Regions from separate parts of the Paenibacillus sp. FSL P4-0338 genome, predicted to be linked through region 1. Evidence: predicted binding sites of a transcription regulator. Region 1 holds the regulator's gene; the other holds the start of a gene.
The links. The regulator NrdR, encoded in region 1, represses ribonucleotide reductase genes. The targets are predictions, from matches to a motif close to AACACNATATATNGTGTT.
Positions count from the first base shown of each region.

Region 2: a site for NrdR is predicted at 5,011-5,028, ahead of nrdI (class Ib ribonucleoside-diphosphate reductase assembly flavoprotein NrdI). Genes of this name have one in related genera too.

Region 1 covers NZ_JBBOCG010000001.1:219,182-226,745, reverse strand. Annotated here, with positions in the region: gene MKZ07_RS00935 (recombinase family protein) at 1-881, opposite strand, end outside; tRNA gene MKZ07_RS00930 (tRNA-Ala) at 1,003-1,077, shown strand; tRNA gene MKZ07_RS00925 (tRNA-Lys) at 1,084-1,156, shown strand; gene nrdR (transcriptional regulator NrdR) at 1,352-1,828, opposite strand; gene MKZ07_RS00915 (alpha/beta-type small acid-soluble spore protein) at 1,994-2,212, shown strand; gene MKZ07_RS00910 (lytic transglycosylase domain-containing protein) at 2,321-2,884, opposite strand; gene coaE (dephospho-CoA kinase) at 2,884-3,480, opposite strand; gene MKZ07_RS00900 (manganese efflux pump) at 3,490-4,206, opposite strand; gene mutM (DNA-formamidopyrimidine glycosylase) at 4,406-5,248, opposite strand; gene polA (DNA polymerase I) at 5,300-7,564, opposite strand, start outside.
Region 2 covers NZ_JBBOCG010000001.1:3,501,369-3,508,932, forward strand. Annotated here, with positions in the region: gene MKZ07_RS15440 (sugar kinase) at 333-1,292, shown strand; gene MKZ07_RS15445 (LacI family DNA-binding transcriptional regulator) at 1,764-2,789, opposite strand; gene MKZ07_RS15450 (hypothetical protein) at 2,997-4,187, opposite strand; gene MKZ07_RS15455 (RNA polymerase sigma factor) at 4,184-4,720, opposite strand; gene nrdI (class Ib ribonucleoside-diphosphate reductase assembly flavoprotein NrdI) at 5,117-5,476, shown strand; gene nrdE (class 1b ribonucleoside-diphosphate reductase subunit alpha) at 5,463-7,547, shown strand.

The DNA.
Region 1 (7,564 bases):
GAACTTCTTAGCAATTGAATATTATCAAAATCTTCTTTATCGATAATTACTAATTGAAGTTGTTGTTTTTCGGGCATCGTCCATTCTGCTTTACCTTTAGTCTCAAAAATCCCTTCAACCGATTTTCTTTTCCCATAGGCCGGATACCCTTTATACACAGGATTTCTAAGAATAAAGTTCACAGCAGCAGTGTTCCATTTACCTCCGGTAGAAGTGGGGATTGTATTTTCATTAAGAAACTTAGCAATTCGATTACTTCCAAAACCCTCTTTTATCACCATATTGAACATCTGTTTGACGATAGTAGCTTGTTCTTTATTTATTTCCAGCTTCATCAGCTCTTTGCCTTTCTTATTTTTAATTCCTGAAGGTGTTAACCGGTATCCGAATGGTGCAGTGCCACCTCTAAATACACCATCTTCGGCCATTTGTGTATGTTTTTCATCAACGCGCATCGAAGTTTTTTGAGATTCGTTATTCGATTGCCAGAATCTAAGGAAGTTTGTAATGTCATGCCCTTCGTCTGTAAATTCTTGTTGACCTTCTTTTACTGACCAGACTTCAATTCCCATTGAGTTGAACCATTTTAATAACAGAGGAGTTTCATATGTCCTTCTTCCTAATCTGTCGAACATGAAACAAAGCAATACATCAAAGTGACTATTTTCCGCATCATATCTAGCACGTTGAATTTCATCTCTGTCCTCATTCGCTGTCTTATATCCAGAAACGCCTTTCTCCGTATACTCTTTTACCAACACCCAACCCTTACTATTAATAAACTCTTGACAAGCCCTACGTTGCATAGGAATATCATTTCCTTCAAGCTGCCCCTTTGTTGATACTCTATAAAATGCTGCGACCCGTCTCTTATCCCCCATACCGAAAGCCCTCCCATCAGTCATATGTACTACCATATTTTAATCCTTATTATTCTTTTTGTAAATAATGTTGACTGAGAATTATATTTATGATATATTATTTCTTGTGAGAAAAACGAATGGGGAATTAGTTCAGTGGGAGAACGCTTCGCTGGCAGCGAAGAGGTCAGGGGTTCGAATCCCCTATTCTCCACCATTCTATGGACTCTTAGCTCAGTTGGTAGAGCAGTAGACTCTTAATCTATTTGTCCAGGGTTCGAGCCCCTGAGAGTCCATCACATTTTTAAAGACCCTGACCAGGGTCTTTTTTTTGTTCAAATTAAAGCCCCTTAATCCTATACGTTCATAAGCAATTCAACAAAAAGGCACCCATCGGTTTATTCACCAATAAGTACCTTGTACATTGTGCGGCTGTCCCGTAAACCCCAGAGCCAGCCCCCCCCAATGAGGGCTTACCCTCCCTAAACCGCTTACAGCCCGTCCAGCTCCTCCGTGTTCTTGGACAGCAGTCCTTTCAGTTCCTTCATGAACATGTTAATGTCCTTGAACTGGCGATACACGGACGCGAAGCGGACGTACGCTACCTCGTCGACAGGGTAGAGCTGCTCCATGACCAGCTCGCCGATCTGGCGGCTCTCGATCTCGGCGAGGGCGATGCCGCGCAGGCTTTTCTCCACCTCGGATACGATGACCTCCAGGCGCTCTACAGGGACCGGACGCTTCTCGCAGGCACGGATCAGGCCGCGGAGGATTTTGTCACGGCTGAACTCTTCACGGCTGCCGCCTTTTTTGATCACAATCAGCGGGGTCTCTTCAATCATCTCGAAGGTGGTGAAACGGCGGCTGCATAGCTCGCATTCCCGCCTGCGGCGGATGGACTTATTCTCATTAGCCGGGCGCGAGTCCAGGACTTTGGTATTGGTGTGGTCACAGTAAGGGCATTTCATAAGCTTCTTCACTTCCTCATCATTAGAATGGATAGGCCCGGTCCATTGATACACAAGGGCTATGCGGGCATTATTTAATTTCCAGAAAACACCGTTTATTTGTTGTTATGAATCTGACATGTCCGGCACATAATACAGTTACCAACCGATAGGAGGTGAACAGCAATGAGCCAAAATAACAACTCCAATAACCTGGTAGCTCCAAACTCACGCGGTGCCTTGGAACAACTGAAATATGAAGTTGCCCAGGAACTAGGTATTACCCTCTCCCCAGACGGATACCAAGGCAATAAAACTTCTTACGAAAACGGTTCGATCGGTGGTTACATCACTAAACGTCTTGTAACCCTGGCTGAACAGCAATTGGCAGGTCAGTACAAATAAGTACAAATAACCTGCTAAACACGACATAAGCTTGCCTAAGAAGTATCGAACGGCCTCCGGCCGTTTGATGCTTCTTTTTACATAATAGCAGCAGAAGTAACAAGCACCCTAGAACTCACTGTAGAGCTCGGTGTATTGATCATAATAATAAATCACACGCTGCACGTAATGCCGGGTCTCACCGAACGGAATGTCCTTCACAGAGGCTTCTGTTCCGTCCCACTGCCCTTCATCCAGCCAGCTCTGCACCTTGCCGGGTCCGGCATTATAGGCGGCTATAACTGCTATACGGTTGCCGTCGAACTGCTTAGAGAGCGTAGACAAATACCAAGTGCCCAGTTCAATGTTGGAGGAGGGCTCTTCCTTTAGCCGTTCCAGCGATACCTCAGGAAGCTTGGCCTTTTCGAGCGCCCACTTGGCGGTATCCGGCATCAGCTGCATGAGTCCCAGCGCGCCTTTTTTGGATTCGCGGCCGGTCTTATAATTGGTCTCCACACGGATAATGGATGCTACCAGGAACGGGTCCATCTCATACGTCCGGCTGTGCTGGCGGATCTCTGCTTTATAATGAATAGGATAAAACCATGACATCCAGTTGGAGCCTAGAAACAGGATCGCGGTGAAGCCGATGAACAGCAGCAGCAGGACTCTTTTGGAGCGCAGCCACTTTATCATATCAGGCCCAGCCTGTCCCACAGCCGGGCAACCTGAAGCTCGGCAGACTCCGGATCACCGCTATTGTCGATCACATAATCCGCTTTCCTGCGCTTCAGTTCAATATCCATCTGCGACCTCAGCCGGTCCTCAGCCTGCTCCAGCTTCATTCCGCTGCGCTCCATGAGGCGGGCTAACTGCACCCTTCTCGGAACATAGACCACAATAATCTGCTCAAACAAGGAATCCAGCTCTGATTCGTAGAGCAGCGGAATGTCGACAATGACCAGCCGCTGCGGATTCTCCTGCTCAAGCGCATACATTCTGTCCTTGATCTCCCTGCGGATTGCCGGATGGGTCAGGTTATTCAGTGTCTTGAGCGCCTCCGGGTCCCGGAAGACAATCTCACCAAGACCCGCCCGGTCCAGCGAACCGTCAGGCAGCAGGATGCGGTCTCCAAAAGCCTCCACCGCTGCCGCCAGCACCGGATGTCCGGGGAGCATCACCTCTCTGGCGATGACATCGGCATCCACCAGTGCAGCTCCCTTGCGGACAAACAGTGCAGACACGGTGCTTTTTCCCGAAGCTATGCCTCCGGTTAAGCCTATAATCATGTACTCACCTCATAATAACTTCATTATACCCATTACAATTAATAATATCGCGGGCAGCGCAGCCGCATGCTTCATCCAGTAGCTGCCGGATAATCTAAGTCCCGTCTTCATTCCCATTAGCAAAAAGGTTCCGCTGAATACAGCGATCATCAGCGAGGTGGACCACGGGCTGAATCCGAGCAGTGCCGCACCGAGGCCGGCTCCGAAGGCATCCAGCGACAACGCGATCCCCAGAATCATGGCTTCCATGGAGGAGATGCTCCCCGAGGCATCCATATCAGCGGAAGACGGTGTGCGGAGAATCTGTATCACCACGCCCAGATGGCGCAGTTCCAGCGAGAATACAGCCGGCTTCAGCACCGTTTCCGCATTCTGTGCGGCAGCAGCCGTCTCCAGTATGGTCTCTAATCCTGAATGATCCTCTGCGGCAGCTGGCGCAGTCTCTTCCTGCTCCTTCTGCGTCAGCATCTGAAACAGTGACCAGCAGCCCATTAAGACGAGAATAACCGCTCCGACACTGGAAGCGGCATTCGGCGAGACTACCTTGGCCAGCAGCACGCCGACCTGCATAGAACCATAAATGACGACCCCTGAACAGAGCGAAATAATGATAATGGAGAGCAAGGGGATTTTCATTTTACGCAGTCCATATGTAATACCTACACCAAATCCATCCAGACTAAGCGCAAACGCAAGCAACAGCAAAGACAACAATGGGCTCAGCACCCGCAATCCCTCCCGTGAAGAACCGGAGCCGGTGGATTAAGCATCCAAGCCGGAGCTCCGTTTCGCCATAATCAGCAATCTTCACACATTATATGGGCGGGACGGGCAGTAAGTGCCTGCCTTTATACATAGCAGTTATAACTCAAGTGTAACTAACCCGTAAACGGGCTCTAACCGCAGCGCTGACTCTAAATAAAAATCACAGAATCAGTACAGGTACGGGCTGGCAGCTGGGACAATAATGCGTTCCCCGTCCGCCGACCACGCTCTTCTCAATCAGCGTGCCGCAGGTAGCACACGGCTGATCCTTGCGTCCATAGATCTTGTGCTGATCCTGGTAACTCCCGCTCTCCCCCTGGCCGTTGACATACGACTTCACGGAGGAGCCTCCGGCATTCACCGCTTCCGTCAGTGTTGCGACAATAGCATGGTGCAGTCTGGCCAGCTGATCCTCGGTGAGGGACTTCGCGGTCTCCTCCGGGTGGATTCCTGCACGATGCAGGGACTCATCTACATAAATATTGCCGATGCCTACTATATATTCCTGATTGAGCAGCAGCGGCTTGATCTTGGTGCTCCGCTTCGCGACAATCTCCTTGAACCGTTCCAGCGTGAAATCGGCATCCAGCGGCTCCTGCCCCAGCTTGTTCAGCGGCTTCAGCTGCAGATCCTCTCCCGGCTGGAACAGATGCATCGTCCCGAATTGGCGCACATCCGTATAACGCAGCTCCGTCCCATCTGTGAAATGGAAAATAACATGCGTATGCTTGTCCAGCAGCTCGCCCTTACGGTACACGCCGTAACGGCCCTCCATCCGAAGATGTGAGACCATCACCAGCCCGTCAAATACGAAACGCAGGAACTTGCCTCTGCGTTCAACTGTAACCACACTATGACCTGCCAGCATATGGGCAAAGGCCTGAATATCATCCGGGCGCTGAATAATCCGCGGCAGCCGGACGGTGACATGCTCTATCTGCTTGCCTGTAATTAACTCATTAAGTGTTCTTCTGACTGTTTCGACTTCCGGCAATTCCGGCATCATGGCTCACCTCCACTCCATTATACCGGATATCTGCCATGTGCGGGGAGCCTATTTCGCTTCGTACCAGTTGCTCCCAAAACTTACCTCTGCCTTCAGCGGAACAGACAGCTGCAGTGCTCCGGCCATCACCTCGGGCAGCAGCAGCTTCATCTGCTCCAGCTCCTCCTCCGGCACCTCGAACACTAACTCATCGTGTACCTGGAGCAGCATCCGGCTCTTCAGGCCGCGCTCATGCAGTGCCTTATCCATATGAACCATGGCCAGCTTGATAATATCCGCAGCGGTTCCCTGGATCGGCGTATTCATCGCCGTACGTTCTGCGAAGGAACGCAGATTGAAGTTCTTCGCATTGATCTCCGGCAGGTAACGGCGGCGTTCCAGCAGCGTAGTCACATACCCCTGCTTACGGGCCTCGACTACGATATCATCCATGTAACGGCGGACACCCTGGAACACCTCAAAATACTGCTCAATGAACCGGGCCGCTTCCTTACGCGGAATGTTCAGGTTCTGTGACAAGCCGTAATCGCTGATGCCGTAAACAATTCCGAAGTTTACCGCTTTGGCGGAGCGGCGCATATTACTGTCCACACTCTCCGCAGGGACGCCGAATACGTCCATCGCAGTCTTGGTATGAATATCCATATCCTCGACAAAAGCTTCCTTCATCCGCTCATCGCCTGAGATATGCGCCAGCACACGCAGCTCGATCTGTGAGTAATCCGCCGCCAGAATCGACCAGCCCGGCTCTGAGGGCACGAATACCTTACGGAGCTTGCGGCCCTCTTCGAGCCGGATCGGAATATTCTGCAGGTTCGGGAACTGGCTGCTGAGCCGGCCTGTGGCCGCAATCGTCTGCCGGTAAAAGGTGTGTACCTTGCCGGTCTCCGGCGAAATTTCCTTCATTAAACCTTCGACATACGTAGATTGCAGCTTGGCCAGGGTACGGTATTGCAGAATCAGGCGCACGGCGTCATGATAAGGCGCAAGCTTCTCCAGTACCTCGGCATCCGTCGAATATCCGGTCTTCGTCTTCTTCACGACCGGCAGGCCCAGCTTCACGAACAGAACCTCACCCAGTTGCTTCGGAGAATTAAGATTGAATTCAGTTCCGCATGCGGAGTAGATCTCAGTGACCAGCCGGGAGATTTGGGCTTCGAATTCCTTGCCGAGCTGGATAAGATCGTCCTTGTTAACAGCAATGCCCTGCTTCTCCATATCGGCGAGAATCCGCGACAGCGGCATCTCCAGGTCCTGGAACAGACCGGTCATGTCCGTCTTGTCCAGCTCTTCCTGCTGCTTCTGCACAATGCCAAGCACAGTCGCACTCTTGCGGGCGACATGCTCACCGAGAATCGCAAGCTCAGGAATTCTATATTTGGCCCCTTTGCCGAAAACATCCTCATCCGGCGACAAGCGGGGCAGGCCGTATTTCGTGGTCAGGTCATTCAGATTCTGGCTCGCTTCAGTCGGGTCCAGCAGGTAAGCGGCCAGCTGAACATCGTGAGCGGCTCCGGCAAAAGCAATCCCCTGCCAATGCAGCGCCAGATCGGCACGGTGCAGATCATACCCGCTCTTCGGTGCCTGCTCGTCACCGAGCCAGTCACGCAGGGGTGCTGCCGCCTCACTCTTCAGCAGGGCAAAAGGCACAAAGTAATGCTGCTCCGGCGAAGACAGCCCGAGGCCGATCACTTCGGCACGGTGCGGGTTCTCCCCGTTAGATTCCACATGCAGGGCGGAGATGTCCGGCAGTGCCTGAACCAGCTTCTCTAATCCGGCTTCATCAACGATGGTAATCGTAAGCTCTGCCGCTTCCACCGCTGCGGGGCCGGACAGACCGCCGTCCGCCTCATGCGAATAGGCGCTCAGCGACAGGCGCTCCAGCAGGGACTTGAACTCCAGCTTCGCCAGGGCAGGGCCCGCCGTATCGGCAACAATACCGCTGAACACCATATCCTCCCAGGTATGCTCCAGCGGAACTTCACGGTAGATCGTCGCCAATTTTTTGCTCATGATGGCGCTATCCGCGTGCTCTTCCAGCTTCTCCTTCATCTTCCCCTTCAGCTCACCGGTTCCGGCAAGCACACCTTCCACCGATCCGAACTGCTGGAGCAGCTTAAGCGCTGTCTTCTCCCCGACTCCCGGTACCCCGGGGATATTGTCGCTGGCATCGCCCATCAGCCCCTTGAGATCAATGATCTGCTCAGGGGTGAGATCATATTTGTCCCGGATCTGCTTAGGCCCGTACAGCTCCACTTCCGTAACTCCCTTACGCACCATCGCTATGGTGGTATGCTCAGAAGCCAATTGCAG
Region 2 (7,564 bases), 3.3 Mb from region 1:
TTCCTCTCTGGTTATATTCCACTTAAGAATATTTATTTAGATAAACTAATTTATCTATTTTACTAACATCAGGCTTTATCCTTCTAAGAAAATAGTAATAACATTGCCGCCAACAGTCAATATATATTTATTTAGGAAGCGGTAACAATCCTTCGAAAATCGACTAAAACGCTTATGTATCAAGGATAAACGAATCTACCCGCCTGCTTTCTGTACAAAATAAGACCGCATATTGAGCATTGCTATATTGTACAAAACCGTTTTATGTGATAATTTCAACTTATATTCTATCCCGAATCATAATAACGAGTTCATTTTAGGAGGAACTATTCATGAATAAACAGCTGGATGCAGTCACCTTCGGGGAGCCGATGGCCATGTTCTACGCCAATGAAGCCGGCCCCCTGCATGAGGTCACTTCCTTCTCCAAGGCGCTGGCAGGTGCGGAGAGCAATGTAGCCACCGGATTATCACGCCTGGAGCATCTGACCGGTTATGTGACCAAGCTGGGCGAAGACAACTTCGGCCAGTTCATCACCTCGGCGCTGAATAAGGAGAAGATCGATACCGCGAGCATCACAACGACCAAGGAATTCTCTACAGGTATGCTGATCAAATCCAAGGTACTGACCGGAGATCCCAAGGTGGAATATTTCCGCAAAAATTCCGCCGCCTCCAAGCTGAGCCTCGCCGACTTTAATGAAGATTACTTCGCTTCCGCAGGCCATCTGCATGTGACCAGCATCTCTTCCGCACTCTCGGCTTCGTGTCACGAGTTCTCGCTGCATGCCATGGAGTTCATGAAGCAGCGCGGCAAGACTGTATCGCTCGATCCGAATCTGCGCCCGACCCTGTGGCCGGACACTGAAACTATGGTCAATACTATTAACGACCTGGCTACCCGCTGCGACTGGTTCCTGCCCGGACACGGAGAAGGCAAAATCCTCACCGGTCTTGAGACTCCGGAGGAGATTGCCGGCTACTATCTGGAGCGCGGCGTATCCCTTGTAGTGATCAAGCTCGGTCCTGAGGGCGCTTACTACAAGACCTCCGCTGGTGAAGAGGGTTATGTGGACGGCTTCAAGGTCGAGCAGGTTGTGGATACGGTCGGTGCCGGAGACGGCTTCGCGGTTGGGGTGATCAGCGCCATGCTGGAGAAGCTCAGCGTAGCAGAAGCCGTGAAGCGCGGTAATGCGATCGGCGCACTCGCCGTGATGTCGCCTGGCGATATGGACGGACTGCCGACCCGCGACGCGCTGGAAGCCTTCATGAGCACGGGCGTTAAGAAATAAACAGGCTTCCCGTAAGAGTATGACTGTAACAGAAACTGCAATTGCAAAAAGGTGTCCCAGAAGCCGGTCGGCTTGGGACACCTTTTTGCGCACCATCAGAGATAAGTGTAGTTTGTGCAACTAAAAACAGGGAAATGGAAGGCTTTTCTCTTTTAACTGTAGTCTGTACAACTACATTTGCCCGGATGGGCGAAAATCCAGGTTCAGAGGCATTTTAATTGCACGAAATACAGCTAAACAGAGATTCGGCGGCACATGCGGCGATTTAGTTGTACGGATTGCAATTAAGCCTCCATCTTGCACCTGTTACCAACTTCTGCTCTTACATTTGAGTAGCTGATTGTATTTCATACAGTGGAATGTTGTGTTGTGGGTGAAAAATAGCCTTTGTTCAACATTCAATTGTACCGAATACAATAGATTCTATTTCGAAGCCTTTTTTACAGCATTCCATTGTACTAAATGCAGTTGCTATTCCAGCTTAGCCGGAGGCTGCACTGAATCGCCCTGCTGCAAGGAAGGCGGGAATCTGTAGGTGATAGGTATCGCGCTATCCTTATCGTTGATCAATGAGAGCATAATCTTCGCTGCCTGCATTCCCATCTCGTAGGCGGGCTGGCGGATCGTTGTAATATCAGGATTATAGATTCGGGCGAATTCCGCATCGTCAATGCCGATCACTGACAATTGGCCGGGGATGGAGATGGCGTTGCGGTTCGCATATTTAAGAATCTCGCCCAGCACCAGATCATTGGCGGCAAGCAGCGCTGTCGGCGGCTGGGGCAACTGCAGCAGTTCGTCCAGTGCGGAAGCGATATCTTCGCGCGACACACTGCGCATATACGAACCCTGCAGCGGCAGACCTGCTTCCTCCATCGCTTTTTTGTAACCGCTCATTCGCTCTTTACGCGGGGTAATCGCATGTACGCCAAGCGGCAGGGATAGGATAGCAATCGCTTCATGGCCGTGGCCGGTCAGCTCCCGGATGGCGGTCTTCACCGCCATTTCATTATCCAGCAGCAGGCTCTGGGTCGTAATGCCGTCAACCAGCCGATCCATGAAGACCAGGGGATATTCCGCTTCAATTAGTCGGGTGTAAGGCGCAGGCTGATCTCCCGCCGGGAAAATAATCAGGCCATCCACCTGACGGGCGACCAGCGTCTCCACATAGGTATTCTCCTTGTCTGCATTCTCATCAGAGTTGCAGATAATCACCTGGATGCCGTGGCGCTGCAGCTCATTCTCAATGGCCCGGATGCACTGAATGGACAGCGAATAATCTATATTGGCCACAATTATACCAACCATATGCGTGCGGTTCTGCTTGAGGCTGCGGGCAAGCCCGTTGGGCTGGTAGTTCAGCTCATCGATGACCTCGGCAATGCGGTTTTTGGTCGCCTCACTCATATACTTGAACCGTTTATTCAAAAATTGCGAGACTGTGCTTTTCGATACGCCCGCTTTCTGGGCCACATCCTCAATAGTCAGCTTCTTCATTGATCCCGCTCCACTCTTCGATATCGAACTCCAGAAGTAAACACAAACCAAGTTTACTTAGAGAGATTATCAAAAAGTATAGCTTTTTTTTAGTAAATTATCTATATGATTAGATTGAAAATACGAAATAACTCACCCGGTTAAGACGCATTCGCACTACAATAAGGGCCTTGCAGTCCGCAAGGGACATAGATAACAGGCAAATGATCATTTTTCTATTGAGGAGGCATCAATTTTCTCACCGTATTCCTCATACCACCAGTCGTAGAACCACTGTTCGCCCGTCTTCATGTCAACCTCTGTACTCCGCTTCTCTCCGTTAACTTCGTAATGGACAATGGTCACATGATCTTTAGAATCAAGGGTAAGCTCTCCATAATGGAGCTTGGAGGGTCTCTCTACATTTTCTGTAGTGATTTCAGCCGAAAGTACCTGAGCACTGCCAGTTGCAATATCATACAGCTTATTATGCTGTGTATAACCGCCTCTTCCATCATCCGTATAATATACAACCAAAAACTCTGCTTTTTCGGGATTAACAGCCATAAATGATTTATAGACTTCATACACTTCATCTGAGATTAGTAGCTCTCGGGGAACAGGAATCTTACCCGCTCCTGCCTGTCTGACATCCATCACATACAGCTTGGACCCTGACCTTTTCGCATTCTCTCCAATAGTAAAGCTGCCGCTGGAAAATAAAAGATAATCTCCTGCTCCAAATAAACCTCCCAGTGACAAATATGACTGTGCGCCTCCAGCGTATAAAGGAAAGACATACAACCGCTGTGCTGAATCCTTAGATAGCTCTGCATGTCCTTTTGGAGTCAGATAAAGAGTATACGGCTCTGTATTATGTGTGTATTTAGGCTTAAGATAGTCAACCACCGGCGGCGGAGGCGACCAGACAATTCCAGCAGAAGTCTCAACAGCCATCGCAGCAGCCTTATTGCGGTCTAGTGGAAGAGGCATATAGTACTTAAGACCGCCTAATTCAAACTCTGCCGATATCTCGTATAGGCCCAGTCCTTGCGGCGATGCTGATGAAGCTGCGTTCTGCGTAGTCGAAGGAGACGCCGACGGCGTAAACACAGCCGCTCCCGATCCAGGCTTAAAGACCGCTGCCAGCCTTCCTGCCGGATCAAGCCCGGCCCCTGGGCTAAACGGCCAGACCAGCGCGCCAAGCAGCAGGATGGCCGCCAGTCCGCCGAAGGCGGCCATACGGCTGAAGCGGCGGCGGCTTGTACGATTGGAGGATTCATGGGCAGCCTCTTCAATCTGCGCCATAAGCTGTGGCGTGAATCCCGGTTCTGCAAGCGGGTTCCGCCCGGCTTGCTTATACCAGTCCTTCTCCCCGCTCATCACCTTCACTTGCTCATGCTCTTGTCTTGTCTTCACAGGTCTTCCTCCTTCATCGCTGCTCTCACTTTCATTCTGGCCCGTCCGAGTCTGGATTTGACGGTCCCCTGCGCAATTCCAAGCAGCGCGGACAGCTCAGCGACCGACAGATCCTGCTGAATGTCCAGCACCAGCACCTCCCGGTATTTGTCCGGCAGCTCCATAATGATCTCCCAGATGCGGTTCGCGTACTGATTGCCGATAGCCTCTTGCTCTGCGGACAAAGTGCCTCCCTTATCCTGATGGTTGCCCAGCGGAGTGAACCTCCGCCAGAAGCTATTGCGCCGTAAGCTGAACGCGGTGTTGCGGGTAATGGTGAGCAGCCAGGTTTTCAGAGTGGACTGTCCCCGGTACTTGCTCATGTTCTTGTAGGCCTTGAGGAATACCTCCTGGCTGATATCGTTCGCCTGCTCCCGGCTGCGGGTTAAGAAAAAAGCATAATTCCATACATCCGGTCCATAAGTCTCCATCATCTCGCGCAGCGATACCGATGAGGCACAGGTCATGCTATACGTTAGTTCTTTACTCTGCATGTTCTCTCCCCTCTCCCCTAATAAGACTCCTGCGGACAAAAACGGTTCCCTGTTTATGTATATTTTTAATTAAAACGCTACCAAAATTCACCGAGCCTTCCCCTTCTCCAAATGCCCCATCTGGACCATTCCCCAGCCCCGCAAATTGCTTAAAAAAAATACTAATTAATTATAAGAGAATAGAATGCAGGCGGGGCGTGGGATTGGCGATTTAGAGAGGCATTTGGGGCGGCTGTGAGAGCTTGTTCACCGCTTGACTTTTCAATATATGGTATATAAAATGATTAAGCATTACTAAATATAGTGTATATAAGAGCTAAGCCCATAAATCTAGTAAAACCGCTATTGTTCATTTGTCAAGTAAAATGGGCTACATGTTATAGGAGGTTAGGAGCCATGTTGATTGCTTACGATTCCAAGACCGGCAACGTTAGAAGATTCATTAATAAATTGAAGCTTCCGGCGGTTCAAATCGAAGAGCATATGACGATCGACGAGCCTTATGTGCTTGTTACATACACCACCGGATTTGGACAGATTCCAGCGAAGGTGGCTACGTTCCTTGAGCATAACCATTCCAGACTCAAGGGTATTGCCGCGAGCGGCAACAAAAACTGGGGTGAGCTATACGCGCATAGCGCAGATCTGATTGCACAGCGTTACAACGTACCGGTGGTCGGCAAGTTTGAATTGTCGGGAACCTTCGGGGACGTACAGCGCATAAAACAGGAGGTGGACCGGGTTGCGGCATATTGAATTGAACAACATGTTGATGAAGAGAGACGAAAGCGGCTTTTTCCAATTGGATAAGGACCAGGAGGCAGTAGCCGAGTTCATGCAGGAAGTGGAGCGGCGCAGCCTGACCTTCACGGATACCAAGGCCAAGATTGATTATATGATTGCCAATGACTACTACGAGGACCTGTACGACCGCTACTCCGCTGCTGAGATGGAGGATGTCTACCGGATCGCCCATGAATATAATTTCCGCTTCCCTTCTTATATGGCGGCTTCCAAGTTCTATACCGACTATGCCGTCAAAACCAATGACCGTAAGCAGTACCTGGAGCATTATCCGGACCGCGTAGCCGTAGTGGCTCTGCATCTGGGACGGGGCAACGTAGAGACTGCCCGCACACTGGCCCGCTCGATGATGGAACAGCGCCTGCAGCCGGCGACACCAACCTTCCTCAATGCCGGTAAAAGCCGCCGCGGCGAGATGGTCTCCTGCTTCCTGCTGGAAATGGATGACTCACTCAATTCGATCAACTATGTGCTGAACACCTGCATGCAGCTGTCAAAAATCGGGGGCGGCGTTGCCGTCAATCTGTCCAAGCTGCGCTCGCGCGGCGAGACCATTAAGGGTGTCGAGGATGCGGCCAAAGGCATCATGCCTGTCCTGAAGCTCATGGAAGACGGCTTCTCCTATGCAGACCAGATGGGCCAGCGTAAGGGTTCGGGTGCGGCTTATTATAATATTTTTGGCTGGGATGTACTGGAGTTCCTGGATAGCAAAAAGATTAACGCCGACGAACGGACACGCCTGAAGACGTTGTCTATTGGCCTGATCGTGCCTAACCGCTTCTACAAGCTGGCGCAGGATAATCAGCCGCTGCATGTGTTCGCTCCTTACACAGTCTATCAGGCGTATGGTACGCACCTGGATGACATGGATCTGGACGTCATGTATGACACCCTGCTCGCTGATCCGCGCGTGAAGAAAAAAATCGCCATGAGCGCACGCGACATGCTGACCAAGATCGCCATGATCCAGCTTGAATCGGGCTATCCCTATATTATGAACAAGAGCAATGCCAACGCTGCTCACGCCCTGCGGAATGTGGGTCAGATTAAGATGTCTAACCTGTGCACGGAGATTTTCCAATTGCAGGAGACTTCAGAGATTAACGATTACGGACAGCAGGACGAGATCCGCCGCGATATCAGCTGCAACCTGGCTTCCCTCAACATCGTGAACGTGATGGAGCACGGTAAGATCCGTGAATCCGTACATGAGGGCATGCTGGCACTGACGGCTGTCAGCGATATGACAACTGTCTCCAATGCTCCAGGCGTGGCTAAGGCGAACAAGGAAATGCACTCCGTGGGTCTGGGCGTAATGAACCTGCATGGTTATTTTGCCAAGAATAAAGTGGCTTATGAGAGTGAGCAGGCCCGTGATTTCGCACGCACCTTCTTCATGACGATGAACTATCATTCGATTGAGAAAAGTATGGAGATTGCCGCCGAGACAGGCGAAACGTTCTATGGCTTCGAGCAGTCTGACTACGCCAGCGGCGTGTATTTCGACCGTTATCTGACTACAGACTACCGTCCGGTTACGGCAAAAGCGCAGGAGCTGTTCGAGGGCATCACCATTCCTACTACAGAGGATTGGAAAGAGCTGCGTGACAAGGTGATGAAGCACGGCCTGTACCATGCCTACCGTCTGGCGATTGCGCCGACTGCGAGCATCTCGTACATCCAGAATGCTACCTCCAGCGTTATGCCGATCGTGGAGCAGATCGAGACCCGCACTTATGCCAACTCGACTACCTACTATCCGATGCCTTACCTGCGTCCGGACAATGTGTTCTATTATAAATCCGCCTACCAGATGGACCAGTTCAAGGTGATTGATCTGATTGCGGAGATTCAGCCTCATATCGACCAGGGTATCTCAACAGTCCTGCATGTGAACAGTGATGTCACCACCCGTGAGCTGGCCCGTTCTTACCTGTATGCGGCGCACAAAGGGCTGAAATCCCTGTACTACACCCGGACCAACAAATTGTCTGTCGAGGAATGCCTGGCCTGCTCCATCTAAGAGGGGCACAGGTACAG